3 regions of the Ligilactobacillus sp. UO.C109 genome follow, and region 1 is predicted to be linked to each of the others. Evidence: predicted binding sites of a transcription regulator. Region 1 holds the regulator's gene; each other region holds the start of a gene.

Evidence for each region. The regulator Rex, encoded in region 1, represses fermentation and respiration genes when NADH is low (regulators of the CRP and FNR family bind a similar motif). The targets are predictions, from matches to a motif close to TTGTGAANTANTTCACAA.
Region 2: a site for Rex is predicted at 1,399-1,416, ahead of pdhA (pyruvate dehydrogenase (acetyl-transferring) E1 component subunit alpha). Genes of this name have one in related genera too.
Region 3: a site for Rex is predicted at 3,565-3,582, ahead of OZJ21_RS03510 (NAD(P)-dependent alcohol dehydrogenase). Genes of this name have one in related genera too.

Annotation. Positions count from the first base shown of each region.
Region 1 is NZ_JAPSFH010000027.1:43,553-49,283, reverse strand. Features, by position in the region: gene OZJ21_RS04510 (CPBP family intramembrane glutamic endopeptidase) at 70-699, shown strand; gene OZJ21_RS04505 (redox-sensing transcriptional repressor Rex) at 803-1,444, opposite strand; gene OZJ21_RS04500 (ABC-F family ATP-binding cassette domain-containing protein) at 1,618-3,567, shown strand; gene tsaD (tRNA (adenosine(37)-N6)-threonylcarbamoyltransferase complex transferase subunit TsaD) at 3,631-4,662, opposite strand; gene rimI (ribosomal protein S18-alanine N-acetyltransferase) at 4,686-5,210, opposite strand; gene tsaB (tRNA (adenosine(37)-N6)-threonylcarbamoyltransferase complex dimerization subunit type 1 TsaB) at 5,197-5,731, opposite strand, start outside.
Region 2 is NZ_JAPSFH010000008.1:27-5,757, forward strand. Features, by position in the region: partial or broken gene OZJ21_RS03245 (mucin-binding protein) at 1-1,279, shown strand, start outside; gene pdhA (pyruvate dehydrogenase (acetyl-transferring) E1 component subunit alpha) at 1,617-2,714, shown strand; gene OZJ21_RS03255 (alpha-ketoacid dehydrogenase subunit beta) at 2,717-3,694, shown strand; gene OZJ21_RS03260 (2-oxo acid dehydrogenase subunit E2) at 3,711-4,991, shown strand; gene lpdA (dihydrolipoyl dehydrogenase) at 4,999-5,731, shown strand, end outside.
Region 3 is NZ_JAPSFH010000012.1:7,073-12,803, forward strand. Features, by position in the region: gene OZJ21_RS03495 (MFS transporter) at 1-351, opposite strand, end outside; gene OZJ21_RS03500 (AraC family transcriptional regulator) at 619-1,638, shown strand; gene OZJ21_RS03505 (hypothetical protein) at 1,641-2,291, shown strand; gene OZJ21_RS03510 (NAD(P)-dependent alcohol dehydrogenase) at 2,397-3,518, opposite strand; gene OZJ21_RS03515 (MarC family protein) at 3,880-4,503, shown strand; gene OZJ21_RS03520 (aldo/keto reductase) at 4,714-5,562, shown strand.

The DNA.
Region 1 (5,731 bases):
GAGTGCTAATTTTTTTATTTGACCTGTTAATGGTACAATTAAACTTAAAAATGAAAGGTGATAATTAATTTGGAACAAAGAAATTCTATTCCCTTATTGCTAACCTATATTGGTTATCAAATTTTGTTAGCAATATTCAATATTTTTTATAATCAAAGTCATAATTTTTATTTGGTTGAAACTATTATTGGAATACTCTGCATGTTGTTTATTGTTTATCTCAATCATAGATTCTCTTTTAAAAATAAATTAGAATATAAAACTATTAAACTTAAATCTATTTTACTCTGGAGTATCCTTGGTATGGTCGGTGCCCTCATAATTCAAATTGGATTATCTCGTATCGAATCAGGACTTTTTCATTTTTCATCATATTCAGCTAATACTAACCTATTGTTAGAAATTGTTCACCATTACCCATACTACATTTTAGTACCTGGAATTGTTGCACCTGTAATGGAAGAGTTAATTTTTAGAAAAGTTTTATTTGGAAATTTTTCAAGATTCATCCCTTTTCTACCTGCTGCCTTAATTTCCAGTCTTCTATTTAGTTTAGCTCATATGGATGGTCATTTCCTTATCTATGCTAGTATTGGCCTTTTGTTTTGCTATATTTACTATCGGACTGGAACGATTATTACTTCTACTTTTAGTCATATATTTCTAAACTTGTTTATTATACTTCTATCATCGCTTTAGAAGTTATTAATATCAAAAAATTGCTGAAGATTAATGTGATTAGATAACATCATAATCTTCAGCAATTTTTATTTTGAGACTCATTTCGGTCTTCTATGTAACACTACTCTTCTGTGCTTCCAAAATGATTCAAGAAATAAATCAAAGTTTCCATTTCATTCGTCAAATCTACATTTTGCACACGTATATTTTCTGGTACAGTAATTCTAAGTGGTGTAAAATTCAATATTCCCCTTACACCAACTTCCACTAACTCATCTGTAACTTTTTGTGCTACAGGAGCTGGAACAGTTAAAATTACAATTTCAATTTGCTGTAACTTTAATTGTTCTTTCATATCAGACATTGGATATACTGGAATTCCACTTTGAATTGTTCCCGTAATATCTTCATTTACATCAAATGCTGCACTAATTCTTACATGATTACTTTGATGGAAATTAAAGTTCAATAAAGCATGTCCTAAATTACCAACCCCAACCAAAGCAACATTAGTTAACGTATCTTGATTTAATTGCTTAGTAAAAAAATCAAGTAAACTTTGTACATCATATCCGTAACCACGTTTACCTAAAGCACCAAAATACGAAAAATCACGTCGAATAGTAGCAGAATCTACTTTTACGGCTTCAGCTAATTCTGTTGAAGAAACTCTATTCTTTCCAGAATTAGATAATAGTCTTAGATAACGATAATATATCGGTAGACGTTTTGCAGTAGCCTGCGGAATCTTTACTTCTGCCATTAGACTTTCCTCTTTTCGTGAAATATTTAACATAAGTTTAACACATAGCTCCACAATTATACAATATATTGGCTTAATTATCATCTTTAACGTTTTTATTTGTGAAATTTCTATGTTACACTATAAATCGTCTTAGTGTTATAATACAGTAAATTAATAGAAAAGGTGATTTTATGCTACTTTTACAAGCACAGCAAGTTGCCCGACATTTTGGAGCAGATATCCTTTTTGAGAATGTCAATCTTGATATAAAAGATAATTCCAAGATCGCACTTGTTGGTCGCAACGGAGCAGGAAAATCTACACTAATAAAAATGTTAATCGGTGAATCACTTCCAGATGAAGGAAAAATCGTTACTAAACGAGATTTAACTATTGGATATTTAGCACAACATACAGGATTAGAATCTACTAAAAATGTATTAGATGAAATGTTAAGTGTCTTTGAACCCTTGCAAAAGATGGAAGCTAAGATTCATCAACTTGAAGAAAAGATTGCTTCTCCGTCAATTCCACATGAATCTAAGGAATATCAACAATTATTAAATCAATATGATCAATTACAACATGACTTCCAAGAAAATAATGGTTATGGTTATGAAAATGAAGTAAAAGCTGTTTTACATGGTTTCCAATTCTTTGAAGAAGACTATGGAAAAATGGTTTCTGACTTATCAGGTGGACAAAAAACTCGTTTAGCTTTAGCTAAATTACTTTTAGAAAAACGTGATTTATTAATCCTTGACGAACCTACTAACCACCTCGACATTGAAACTTTGACTTGGTTAGAAAATTATATCCAAGGTTATACCGGTGCCCTTTTAATTGTTTCACATGACCGCTACTTCTTAGATAAAGTTGTCAATGAAGTTTATGAATTAAGTCATCAACATTCTAGTCATTATGTTGGAAATTATTCTCATTATATTGAAGAAAAAGCTTCTCGCTTGCGTACTCAATGGAAAGAATATGAAAAGCAACAAGTGAAAATTCAAAAATTAGAGGATTTTGTTAATAAAAACTTAGTTCGAGCTTCCACAACTAAAAGAGCTCAAAGTAAAAGAAAACAATTAGAGAAAATGGATAGATTAGAGCGTCCTGAAGGTGAAGAAAAAGGCCCTCATTTTAAATTTCATGCTAGCAAGGAAAGTGGAAATGTAGTTTTAAAGGTTACAGATGCTGCTATTGGCTATGATTCAAAAGTTATTTCAAATCCTATCACTTTCGAATTACGCAAACATCATGCAATGGCTGTTGTCGGACCTAATGGAATTGGCAAATCCACCTTACTAAAGAGTATTTTAGGAAATATTCCTTTCATCCATGGATCTGCTACTTTTGGTACTAATGTTCAAACTGGGTACTACGATCAGGAACAACAAAACCTACATGATAAAAAAACTGTCTTAAATGAAATCTGGGATGATCATCCTAATATGTTAGAAAAAGACGTTCGCTCATTATTAGGTAGTTTCTTATTTGTCGGTGATGATGTTAAAAAAGTAGTACATAATCTTTCTGGTGGGGAAAAGGCCAGATTAACATTAACAAAACTTGCTCTACAAGAAGATAATTTCTTAATGCTCGACGAACCCACTAATCATTTAGATATAGATAGTAAAGAAGTATTAGAGAGTGCTTTAATTGATTTTGAAGGAACCATCTTATTTGTTTCCCATGACCGTTACTTCATCAATCAAGTCGCTGATACCGTTCTTGAAATCACTCCAGAGGGAAGTAACTTATACCTTGGTAACTATGATTATTATTTAGAGAAAAAAGCTGAATTAGAAGCAATTGAAGCAGCTAAAGAGGCAGAACAATCTCAAGATGATCAACAAGTTTCAAAAACTTCTCAAAAGCAACTTAACTATAAGAAAAGTAAAGAATTACAAAAACAACAGCGTAAATTACAACGTTTAGTTGATGATGCTGAATCTGAAATGGAACGTCTTGAAGAATTAAAAACTAATATAGAGCAAGAAATGACACTACCTGATAATTTCAATGATCCACAAAAAATGGATGAGTTACACACAAAGCTATCTAAGGCAACAAATGATTTAAATGAAGCCGAAAGTAAATGGACTGAACTAAGTTTAGAATTAGAAGGATTACAATAAAAAAGATGTAAGACTTAATACCAGAGTTATGCTCACTCTAGTCATACTAAGTCTCACATCTTTTTATTTTTCTACCATCCATTCAAATTCTAGACTTGGTTCAGCATTCAATGTCATGTCAGCTCGAACACCATGCTTGAAAGCCACATATCCAGCAGCACCTATCATCGCTGCATTATCACCACATAATTTCAAAGGTGCTTTCAACAATTCTACATCTTTAAATGCTGTTAATTCCTTATCTAATCTTGTTCTTAATCCTTGATTAGCAGCTACGCCTCCAGCAAGAATTAATTGTTTTACCTTAAAATGTCCCAATGCTTTGACAGTTTTGCTACTTAATACATCAACTACACTTTGTTCAAAACTTGTAGCTAAATCTGCCTTATCAAGTTTTTCTCCAATTTGACTAGCATGATGTACAGTGTTAATAAACGCACTCTTCAAACCACTGAAACTAAAATCAAAGTTATCTTCTTTCTCCATCGCTCTTGGAAAATTAAAAGTATCTTTCCCCGTTTTAGCTAATTCATCGATTTCCTTACCAGACGGATACTTCATTCCCATTACTCTACCTACTTTATCAAAAGCTTCTCCAGCTGCATCGTCACGAGTTTCACCAATTATTTGGAATTTATTTTCCTCAGGCATATATACTAATTCAGTATGTCCTCCCGATACTAATAAAGCTAAAGCTGGAAATTTTATCTCTCCTATAAATCTTGCGGCATAGATATGTCCAGCCATATGATTTACTGGAATTAATGGTAAATTATGTGCAAATGCAATGGCTTTAGCAGCAGCTACACCTACTAATAAAGCACCCACTAACCCTGGACCATAAGTCACTGCTATCGCATCCAAGTCCTCGTAATCTATATTAGCTTCATCAAGAGCATCTTGTATGCAATATGTTATCTGTTCAATGTGATGTCTTGAAGCAACTTCTGGAACAACCCCACCAAATCTTTGATGACTAGCCACTTGAGTTGCAACTATGTTTGACAAGATTTCATTTCCATTTTTTACTACTGCTACACTTGTCTCATCACAACTAGATTCAAAAGCTAAAATTATATTATCTTTTTTATCCATTATTCTCCACCTTAAATTTTAAATTATAAATAGACGTACATTTCTATTGCATCTTCCAAAGTTTCAGTATAATAATTTTTTAAGAATTTTCCTTCTTTAAAACCCATTTTAGCGTACAATGATTTCGCAATAATGTTATTATTGTTCACTTCTAAAGAAATTACTTTATAGCCTTCATCTTTGCAAAAATCCATTACTTTTTTCATCATAAACTTTGCTAGTCCTTGTCCTTGATATGGAGTAACAACTGCAAAATTAGTAATATGTGCTTCACATTTTAATGGATAAAAGTCTACACCTATAAATGCAATAACTTCATTTTTAGCTACTGCAGATATATAAATCGAACGTCTATTGTTCAACATTTCTTGCAAAAACGCTGTATGATTCCATGGTGTTTTTCCATCATAAACGTCTTCTTCAATTTGTAGAAAACTATTAATATCTGTAACTATAGCTTGCCTTAAAGTAATTCTATTTTGATATAAACATTCCTCAAAAGAATAAACTTTCTTATATTGTTTAAACATTGTTTTATAATTGGTCATTAAATTTTTTAACGTACTTAATTTTTTCATCACTATTCTTATCTAGCCACTGCTTTTCAGCTTGTGTTAATCTCAAATAATCTGGAATAAAATCGTTAATATTTTCTACTACGCTTTCTTTCTGTCCTAAAACACCTAACACCATTGCTGACGGATAATTATCTTTTCCTTCAGCAAAAATATAGTCTTCTCCAGTAAAGAATTCACCAATTTCTTTTTCTAACTTAATTGCATCTTCACCCACAAAGACAATTTCATTGCCTTTTAATTTTTCTTGAAGTTTTTCTAAAGAAATATGCCCGTCAGGCATTACATTAACCAATTCTCCATTTTCCCAACGATATACCCCGGCAAAAACATTTTGTCTTCTAGCGTCAAATAAAGGGACAATAATCCTATTAGTATTTTTATAGTTTGCCGCCAATACTTTTAAACTAGAAACCCCCACCAATTCTTTATTTAAAGTAAACGCAAAAGTCTTTGCCGTAGTAACTCCTATTCTTAAACCCGTATATGAACCT
Region 2 (5,731 bases), on a different contig from region 1:
CGTGGTAACAATTCATTTGAAGCATAAACATGAAACAGTTACTAGAGACAACGTGGTAACTAGAACAATAGAGTACCGAGATGAAAAAGGTAATCTACTAGATACTAAGAGTCAAAGTCTAACGTTTACCCAACCAGGCGATAAGGATCTAGTAACAGGCAAAGTAACTTGGAGCATAAATGTTTCAAGTCAAAGCTTCGACGAAGTGAAGACGCCAGAAAAGGCAGGCTATACTCCAGATAGAGCTGTTGTTCCAAGTGAAACAGTAACATTTGATATTAAAGATTACACAGAAACTGTAGTATATAAGGCAAATGAACAAACCAGTCGAGTAGTATATGTGGATGATGACAACGGTGGACAAGAAGTCAAGCAAGGTAGCATATCTGGCAAGACAGGAGAAACTGTAAAGGTTACCCCAGAAGTACCAGAGAATTATGAGGAAGTAGCAGGAAATCCAACGGATTACACCTTCCCAGAAAATGGTACTGATGAAAGTAACGTAGTAACAATTCATTTGAAACATAAACATGAAGCAGTAACTAGAGACAAAGTAGTAACAAGAACAATAGAGTATCGAGACGAAAAAGGTAATCTACTAGATACCAAGAGTCAAAGTCTAACGTTCACCCAACCAGGCGACAAAGATCTAGTAACAAACCAAGTAATTTGGAACACAAATGTTCCAAGTCAAAGCTTCGACGAAGTGAAGACGCCAGAAAAGGCAGGCTACACTCCAGATAAGGCAAGCGTAACAGCTAAAGAAGTAACAATTAATGATAGCAATACGACAGAAGTTGTAATATATAAAGCTAATATCGTAAATGTGGTAATTAATTATGAAGACAACATGGGAAATAAGCTTGCCGATACTGGAACTGTATCTGGTAAAGAAGGAAATGAGTTTACTACTCAAGCCTTAGAAATTGCTGGTTACCACTTAATTTCTGAGAGCAAATTGGTTCATGGTATTTTTGGTAAGACTTTAGAAATTACCTTTGTATATGAGAAAAATAGTACAGATTCTACAAAGAATACAAACCAAGTTGATAAGAACGATAATAACGGTAAGGAAAGTAAAGTAGAAACTAAAACTAAGAAGTCCAATGATTTCAAAAATACTATTAACTCTAAAGATAAAGTGAATACTAAAGTATCAAGCCAAACATTACCACAAACTGGTGATCAAAAAGATAATACTGCTAGTTTAGTAGGATTAATCTTAATGAGTTTAGCAGGTTTATTCGGATTTAAGCGCAAGAATAAACGTGATAACTAAATAATTATAAAAGACTAATTTATTGGAAAAATCACAAAGTTAATAAAATTATGTGATGATTAACAATAGGTTAGTCTTTTTTAATTTGATTAAATAGGCATGTTAAGCTTGTAATCATTTTGTGATAACGATAACAAATATAGATCTTCATAAATTTTTTTGAACTTAATTTAAAGTTATAAATATTGATAAGTCGGCATTATATGCCATAAAATCTATTGTGCAAAAAAAAACAAAATTAACATTTTAAAAAAATAAGGTATAATAAAATTGTAAGCGTTATATAAAATAAAAATAAGTTCGGAAAATATCGCTAATTTTTAAGGAGGTTTTCAAGATGGCTGGTATTGATTTTGATAAATTAAAAAACATCGTTGATGACAAGTTTGAAACAGTTCGTGTTCTCGATAATGATGGAAATGTTGTTAACAAGGATCTATTTCCTGATTTAAGTGATGAACAAATTGTTGAATTATTTAAGAAAATGGTTTGGTCTCGTGTCCTAAACGAACGTTCAACTAAATTGAATCGTCAAGGACGTCTAGGTTTCTTCGCACCTACTGCAGGTGAAGAAGCTTCTCAAATTGGATCAGAATTTGCAATGGAAAAAGAAGACTATATCCTTCCAGCATACCGTGATGTTCCACAATTGGTATTACATGGATTGCCTTTATACAAAGCATTCTTATGGTCACGTGGTCATGTTGATGGAAATAAATATCCTGAAAACTTCAATGCACTACCACCACAAATTATTATCGGTGCTCAATATGTTCAAGCTGCAGGAATTGCTTTAGGTTTGAAGAAAAAGGGTTCTAAGAATGTAGCTTATACATACACAGGTGATGGTGGTACTTCTCAAGGTGATTTCTACGAAGGTATCAACTTCGCAGGTGCATTTAAAGCTCCAGCAATTTTTGTAGTACAAAATAATGGATACGCTATCTCAGTTCCTCGTGCAAAACAAACAGCTGCTAAAACATTAGCTCAAAAAGGTGTGGCAGCTGGAATTCCATTTGTTCAAGTAGATGGAATGGATGCACTAGCAATGTATTCAGTAATGAAAGCTGCACGTGAATATGCAGCAGCTGGTAACGGTCCAGTATTAATTGAAACATTAACATATCGTTTCGGACCACATACTTTATCTGGTGATGATCCTAAGCGTTATCGTACAGCTGAAGAAGAACAAGAATGGAAAGAAAAAGATCCATTAATTCGTATGCGTACTTACTTAGATAAGAAGGGTCTATGGTCTGAAGAAAAAGAAAAGGCATGGACAGAAGAAGTAAACAAGGAAATCGATGAAGCAATGGTTCTAACAGAAAAAGCACCTAAGCAAAAAGTTAGCGAATATCTAAAGAATGTCTTTGTTGATACACCTGCAACTATTCAAGAACAAATTGATAAATACACAAAGAAGGAGGCTGAATAACCATGGCTAAAACAACAATGATTAAAGCTATTACAGCGGCAATGGATGAAGAATTAAAGCGTGATGACAATGTCTTAGTATTTGGGGAAGACGTTGGTAAAAACGGTGGTGTTTTCCGTGCAACTGATGGACTTCAAGAAATTTACGGAGAAGATAGAGTGTTTGATACACCACTTGCTGAATCTGGTATTGGTGGTTTAGCAGCAGGTTTAGCCTTCACTGGTTTTCGTCCAGTTCCTGAAATTCAATTCTTTGGTTTTGTTTTTGAAGTAATGGATTCAATTGCAGGACAAATCTCCCGTGAACGTTATCGTATGGGAGCAACTCGTAAGATGCCTGTTACATTTAGAGCTCCATTTGGTGGTGGGGTTCATACACCTGAACTTCACTCTGATAGTTTAGAAGGCTTGATGGCTCAAACACCAGGTTTACGCGTAGTTATTCCATCTGGTCCATATGATGCTAAGGGACTGTTAATTTCAGCTATTCGTTCAGATGATCCAGTTGTATTCCTAGAACATATGAAATTATATCGCTCAGTTAAAGAAGAAGTTCCAGATGAAGCATACATCGTACCATTGGACAAAGCAGCAGTTAAGCGCGAAGGTAGCGATGTAAGCATCATAACATATGGCTACATGGTTCAAGAAAGTTTGAAAGCAGCTGAAGATTTAGCTAAAGAAGGAATTAACGCTGAAGTTGTTGATTTACGTACAGTATCTCCACTTGATGAAGAAACAATTTTAGCTTCTGTTAAGAAAACAGGTCGTGTTGTACTTGTTCAAGAAGCACAAGCACAAGCAGGAATTTCTCCAGCGGTAGCTTCATTAATTGCAGAAAAAGGTATTCTTTCATTAGAAGCACCAATTGGTCGTGTAAGTGCACCTGATACACCATATCCATTTAGTGAAGCTGAAAGTATATGGTTACCAAATAAAAAAGATATCGTAGAGAAAGTTAAAGAAGTTGTGAACTTCTAATTTGGAGGGTGAAATAATGAGTAAATATCAATTTAAATTGCCAGATATCGGTGAAGGTATTGCAGAAGGTACAATTGGCGAATGGCATGTTAAGCCTGGTGACAAGGTGGAAGTTGATGGAGATTTAGTTCAAATTGAAAATGATAAATCTGTTGAAGAAATTCCTTCCCCAGTTTCAGGTACAGTAACAAAAATATTGGTTGAAGAAGGCGAAACTGCTGAAGTTGGTCAACCATTGATCGAATTAGAAGTTGCAGAAGGAGAAGGTAATGTAGCTGACGATGCTCCTGCTGCAGAAACTGAAAAAGAAGAAAAAGTGGAAGCTGCACCAGCACCAAATACACAACCAACTCCACAAGTTGCAGATCATAGCTTACCAGTTCTTGCAATGCCAGCAGTTCGTCGCTATGCACGTGAACAAGGAATTGACTTGAAGTTAGTACCAGGCTCTGGTCGTCATGGTCAAGTATTAAGAAGTGATATTGATGCCTTTAAAGCTAATGGTGGTGCAGTTGCTGCTGCCCCTGAAGCAACACCAGTTGTGGAAGAAGCAGCACCACAACCAGCTCCTAAGTTACCTGCTGGAGATGCTCAATGGCCTGAAACACGTGAAAAGATGTCAGGTATTCGCAAAGCAACAGCAAATGCAATGGTGCGTTCAGTATCACAAATTCCACATGTGCATGTCTTTGATGAAGTAATTGTTGATAAATTATGGGCACATCGTAAGAAGTACAAAGAACTTGCTGCAGAACGTGATGTTCGTCTAACATTCATGGCATATATGGTAAAAGCATTAGCCGTAGTTATGAAAGAATTCCCAATTTTCAATTCATCTGTAGATATGGATAAGCATGAAATTGTTTATAAGGATTACATCAATGTAGGAATTGCTACAGATACAGATAGAGGATTATTTGTTCCAAATGTAAAACATGCTGATAGCACAAGCTTATTTGGTATTGCTAAACAAATTACTGAAAACACAGCTAAAGCTAAAGATGGTAAATTAACAGCCGGTGATATGAGTCACACAGGTATGTCAATTACAAATATCGGTTCAGTAGGTGGCGGTCACTTTACACCAGTAATTAACTGGCCAGAAGTTGCTATTTTAGGTATGGGTCGTATTACTGATGAACCAGTTGTTGTTGAAGGTGAAGTAAAGATTGCTAAAGTCTTGAAGTTATCTTTGGCATTTGATCATCGCGTAATTGATGGTGCAACAGCTCAACGTGCAATGAATCGCTTGAAAGAATTATTAAGTGACCCAGAATTGTTATTAATGGAAGGATGATAGGCTAATGGTAGTTGGAGATTTTGCAATAGATTTAGATACAGTTGTTGTAGGTGCTGGACCTGGTGGATATGTAGCTGCAATTCATGCTGCAGAATTAGGTCAAAAAGTTACTGTAATTGAACGTGAATACATTGGTGGTGTATGTTTAAATGTTGGATGTATTCCTTCTAAAGCTTTGATTGAAGCTGCACATCATTACCAACATGCAATGGATTCTCAAGAAATGGGACTTCAAGTTACAGCTGCTAAGCTAGACTTCGATAAAACAATTGAATGGAAGAATAACGTTGTAGCTCGTCTAACAGGTGGGGTTGCTTCCTTATTTAAGAAACATAAGATTGATGTTATCTGGGGAAATGCATATTTGAAAGATAGTCATAGTTTACGAGTAATTTCTGATGATGATAAGGCTCAAACATATACATTCAATAACTTGATTATTGCAACAGGTAGTCATCCAATTGAAATTCCTAACTTCAAGTTTGAAGGACGTGTACTTGATTCTACTGGTGCTTTGAACTTAACAGAAGTTCCTAAGGAATTAGTTGTTGTAGGTGGTGGCTACATTGGTTCTGAATTAGCATCTGCTTACGCTAACTTAGGCTCTCATGTAACCATCCTTGAAGGTGGAGATATGATTTTAGCTAACTATGAAAAAGACTTAGTTAAAGTTGTAGAACATCACTTCAGTGAACAAGGTGTAGATATTTACACTAAAGCTATGGCTAAGAATGCAG
Region 3 (5,731 bases), on a different contig from region 1:
AGCTGGAACCCCTGCACCAACTGCGATACCTGTGATTATAAAACCAGCTAAAAGCATTGGGAAATTCATTGAAAATACAACAATTAAAGTTCCTAGCATATATACCAACATGTCATATATGTAAATTACTTTTCTACCATACTTATCTGAAAGATGACCACCTATTAAAGCCCCTATTGCTGATCCAAAAGCATTAGCACTCAAAGCTCCTAAAAGTCCAACTTGAAAATTATCTAGTTTTAATGCAGAAGTCCATAAAGTTAAACCACTAGCACCAGCTACAATACAGCTTAAATCTAAAAAGTTAGTTAATGATACTGCCCAAGTAGCAAATTTTTTGTTACCAGCCATGTTTTTTCACTCCTAAATAATAAATTTAAGATAGCGCTCTCTTGTTTACATTTACAATATTAACCGTTTTTAAAACTAAATAAAATGTCATTAACACTCTAAAATGGTATCATTTTTTAATATTGAGTTTTACTTACTTTTTGTTGTTATTGATTAAATAAAGCTACTATATTAAAATAATCTTGGACCATAAGAAGTTATATTAGTGTCATTTTCTACTATTTTATATAATAAAATTTAACATATTTATATTTAGGGGTTGATTCTGTGATTGATAGAAAGATATTAAATTCATTATTCGAATATACAGAGATTGAAAAAGAACAAAAGGCTACTCATACTTTTATTGAAGATTTGCCTATTTCAGCCATCGATATTGATCAAAGCCATCATAATGCAGCTCCAACACTTAATCAAAGTTTGTTTAAGCATAATGCTGTATATATTAGTAAACATAATCGTTTTGCTGATTATCCACGACATACCCATGAATTTCTAGAAATTAACTATATGGTTACTGGATCCTGCAAGCAGATTGTTAATGGTGAGGTTGTTACTCTCAATGCCGGCGATATTCTTTTGATGGATATTGGTTGCCCTCATTCTGTTCATGAACTATCAGAAGATGACATTTTGATAAATCTACTCTTCAGAGATAAGGATATTTCTCTTGATTTTCTAGGTAGTATGCATAGTGAAAACAGTTCTGTTTTTGAATTCTTTTTAAATGTTTCTCTAAAAAACGAGAATAAGAGAAAATACTTTATTTTTCCACATAACAGAGACATTACTAAAACGATGGATCAAATTATTGATGAGTATTATTTACAAAGGCCTTACGCCTACCCTATTATCAACTCTTATCTTAAGATTCTTTTATCAAAAATCATGAGATACTATCCTTTACCAACAAACCAAATTAAGGATTATCGTCAAAAAATAATACTAAATATTATTGAAGATATTTCTAAAAATTATATTGATATCACCTTACCTGATCTTGCTAAAAAATATGGTTATAGCGAAAATTATTTAAGCTCTCTGATAAAAGAGGTCACAGGTAAAAATTTTGTTCAACTACGAACACAGCATCGCTTAAAAGAAGCAAGATATTTACTAAAATCAACTGATTTTCCAATTTCGGAAATCAGTCAATTAGTAGGGATCAATAATAAAAATTCCTTTTATAAGAAATTCAAAGAAGAGTATGGTTGCTTACCTTCTGAAATCAGAGATTCTTCTAAGAGAAAAAATGACCTTCAATCATCACTGAAAGGACTTATCTAATCATGTATATAGATTTTAGAAAACGTTTTATGTTTTTAGTTCTTTCATTACTTATTAATGCTACTGGTCATGCTTTGACTATCTCTACTAATCTTGGGAGTGCCGTTTGGACCGCATCAGCGGTTAATATCAATAATTGTTTTTCTATTAATAGTTTGAGTTTGGTAATTTTCTTAGAAGGTTTGGCTATTAACTGCCTAGTTTCTTTGATAGATAAAAAGCAAAAGATTTCTAAATTTTTATTAGATTTATTATTTATTACACCATTTAGCATTTTAGTTCAATATTTTACTAATTATTTAGAAGGATTAAATTTACAACACCAATTACTTTTAATTCGCATTGTTTTAGATATTCTAGGAATTGTATTTATATCATTAGGAACGTCATTATATCAGCGTGCTAACATAGTTTTGCATTCTAATGATGATTTCATGCAAACTATTAGATTTATGTTCTTGCATGGCGATGCTACTAAAGCACAGATAATACATTTCCTAGTTCCACTAAGTATTATTGTAATTACCACTGTTATTTCACATGCAATTTGGGCTGTAGGAATTGGAACTATTATCTCATTTTTCTTCCAGGGATCTATGATTAAGTGGTTTGACATACATGCATTTAAGCACCTTAAACATTATGATATCTAAAAAGCCTGATCTCGGTAAATTCCGAAATCAGGTTTATTTTTATGCTATATATAAAAAAGTTCAGATTATTAGGAATAATTCTTAATAGTCTGAACTTCATTTATTCTATTCACCTGGTTGATATTCTTTATCGATAATTAATACTGGCTTAATTGTCTTACCAGAAACAGAATCTTGATTTGCTTGATTGATATCTTCAAAATCATAGAATTTTTCAGTCTTGTCGAAATCAAACCATCCTAGTTTGTAGAATTCAATTAAACGAGGAATATCAATTTGAGGGATGGAGTCACCCATGTTTACACCAACAATCTTCTTGTCGTCTACACATAAATCATTCCAAGTAGAGATTTCAATTAAGTGTGGTGTTACCGCAATTGCTGCACATGTACCACCTTGTGCTAAAGCGTCAACTCCATTCTTAATAACTGCTGGCAAACCTGTTGTATCTATAGTCCAATCTACACCATATCCATTGGTTAATTCTTTAATCTTAGCAACTGCATCTTCTTCCTTGCTGTTAATAGTATGAGTTGCTCCTAACTCTTTAGCAAGTTCCAATCTTTCAGGTACAATATCCACTGCGATAACTTTGATACATCCAGAAATACGACCTGCCATCATAGCAGCTAAACCTACAGCACCTGTACCAAATACTGCAATTGTGTCACCTGGTTTTGGTTTCAAAGTATTTAATACTGTTCCAGAGCCTGTAACATAGCCACATCCTAATGGTCCAAGTTTACGTAAGTCTAGATTTTTATCAACCTTTACAGCGTTGCGTTGATCTACCACTGTAGTTGTTGTGAATGATGACTGATTAAACATATCAGAAATATGCTTACCATTTTCTTGAAAATGATCATCACCATCTGCACGAGTTCCCGACAAATTATATTTAGCATAACTTCTACATTGAGTTGGTACACCTTTCAAACAGTTATCACATGTTCCATCTGAGTAGAAGGAAAGAATTACATGGTCACCTGGTTTAAAGTTTTTAACTTCACTACCAACTTTTTCAACAATTCCTGAACCTTCATGACCTAGAATAACTGGATAACCTAGCGAGGCATCGCCCTTACGGATGGCTTCATCGGAATGACAGATACCTGATGCTACCATGTGAATTTGTAAGTCTGTTGGTCCTACTTCGTGAAGATCAATATTGTCTTTAATTTCAAATGGTGCTCCCACTTCTTCTACTACTGCTGCTTTTATTTTCATAATTAATTACCACCTTTGATATCGTTTACAATTATATTTTATTAATTTGTGAATTCTTTTTCAATATCAAAAATAGTTAATTTGAGTGTCATTTTTTAATGTTATCTTAGCTTAGTTACCTCATTAAAGTTTAAAATGACTTCATTATAATTTTTTGTTAATACATTTATGTATATAAATTTACAAAAAAATAAATTTCTTACATATACTTTATATATTTATCTATACAATGTTTAAGAACAGATATTATACCAATATTTTTGGTTATATATAATATATAACCTATGTTAAAAATAACAAATTAATAATGATAGAGTTTATCATGATATAATATTAGTAAAAATATTTAGGATGTGATTTTATGAAATTGATTAATGAATTTACCGTTACTTTTATGGCTTTTTTTGCAATTATGAATCCCATTGCTAATTTACCTGTCTTTATTAGTTTAACAAGTGGTCAAAATCTAAAAACAGTTAAGAATATAGCCTTCCATGCACTAACAATTGCCGTAATTATCGTTTCTATTTTTGCATTAGGCGGAAAAACTATACTTAATATTTTTGGAATTAATTTAGCCGCCTTACGAATTGTTGGTGGATTCTTAGTGGGGCTAATTGGCTATCACATGTTACAAGGTAATACTTCTTCTTTACAACACAATGTTTCATCAAAAGAACCAAAAATTGACAATAATATCAATATTGCAGTGTCACCATTAGCTATGCCTATTTTAGCCGGCCCTGGAACAATTGCAACAACTATGAATTTAGCAGTATCTATCAATCCTTTAATTGTTATAATTTCTTTTATAACATTATCAATAATCACTTATTTCTTATTTACTTACAGCGAGCTAGTTGTGGCTAAACTAGGACAAAATTTAATGAATGTTATTACTAGAATGATGGGTTTAATTTTAGCAACGATTGGCGTTCATATGGCTATTCTAGGATTACAATCAGCTTTTCCTATTCTTAAATAAAAGTTTTAGTTAGTTCAACTTTAAAATTTATAATATACTCCCTTAGAAAATAATTTCTATGAAGTGCCTTACAATTGTTAGACAAAGTTTAACGATTGTAAGGCACTTCACAGTCAGGATATTTTTCTTTCTCCTCAAAACATATCATTTGCTACTTACTAATAGTAAGGTATATAATAAAAGCGATTCCTTATTTATGGAGGTATTAAAATGGCATTAACAGACACATATAAATTAAATAACGGTGTAGAAATCCCTGTTGTCGGTTTCGGTACATGGCAAACTCCAGATGGTGACGTTGCTCGTGAATCCGTAAAAACAGCACTTGAAGTTGGTTATCGTCATATTGACACAGCTGCAGCTTATGGTAATGAAGTTAGTGTTGGTCAAGGCATCAAAGAAAGTGGTGTTAACCGTCATGATATTTTCTTGACAACTAAACTTTGGAACGATTCTCATGGTTATGAAGCTACTAAAAAAGCCATCGATTTAAGTTTACAAAAGCTAGATACTGATTATTTAGATCTATACTTAATTCATTGGCCAAACCCAGTAGCAGTACGCGAGCATTGGGCTGAATTAAATGCTGAAAGTTGGCAAGCTATGGAAGAAGCCGTTAAAGCTGGTAAAATTCGTGCAATTGGTATTTCTAATTTCCGCAAGCATCATTTAGATGAATTATTGAAGACTGCTAATATCGTTCCTGCAGTTAACCAAAACTACTTAAATCCTAGCGATCTTCAACCAGATGTACTAGCTGCTAATAAGGAACACGATATTTTAAATGAAGCTTATAGTCCTTTAGGTACTGGTGATTTGTTGCGTAATGAATTAGTTGCTGAAGTTGCTGAAGCTCACAATCATAGCGTACCTCAAGTTCTACTTCGCTGGTCGTTGCAACATGGTTTCCTTCCACTTCCAAAATCTGTTCATGCTGAATATATTAAATCTAATACTGACATTTTTGATTTTGAATTAACTGAGGATGAAATGAAGAAATTAGATGGATTACGTGGAGTTACTCATTTAGCAACTGATCCAGATACTGCTACATTCTAATAATTACTTTATGCCGATTAGTTTATAAAGTTCTAATCGGTATTTTTTTACAAAAAAAGTTTGAGAATCGCATATCTCAAACATTCGTTCATTTTATGGTAGTAACCTTATAAGTCCTGAAATTAAAACCCAAAGCTTAAATGAAGCTATTGATAAACTAGGAAATATG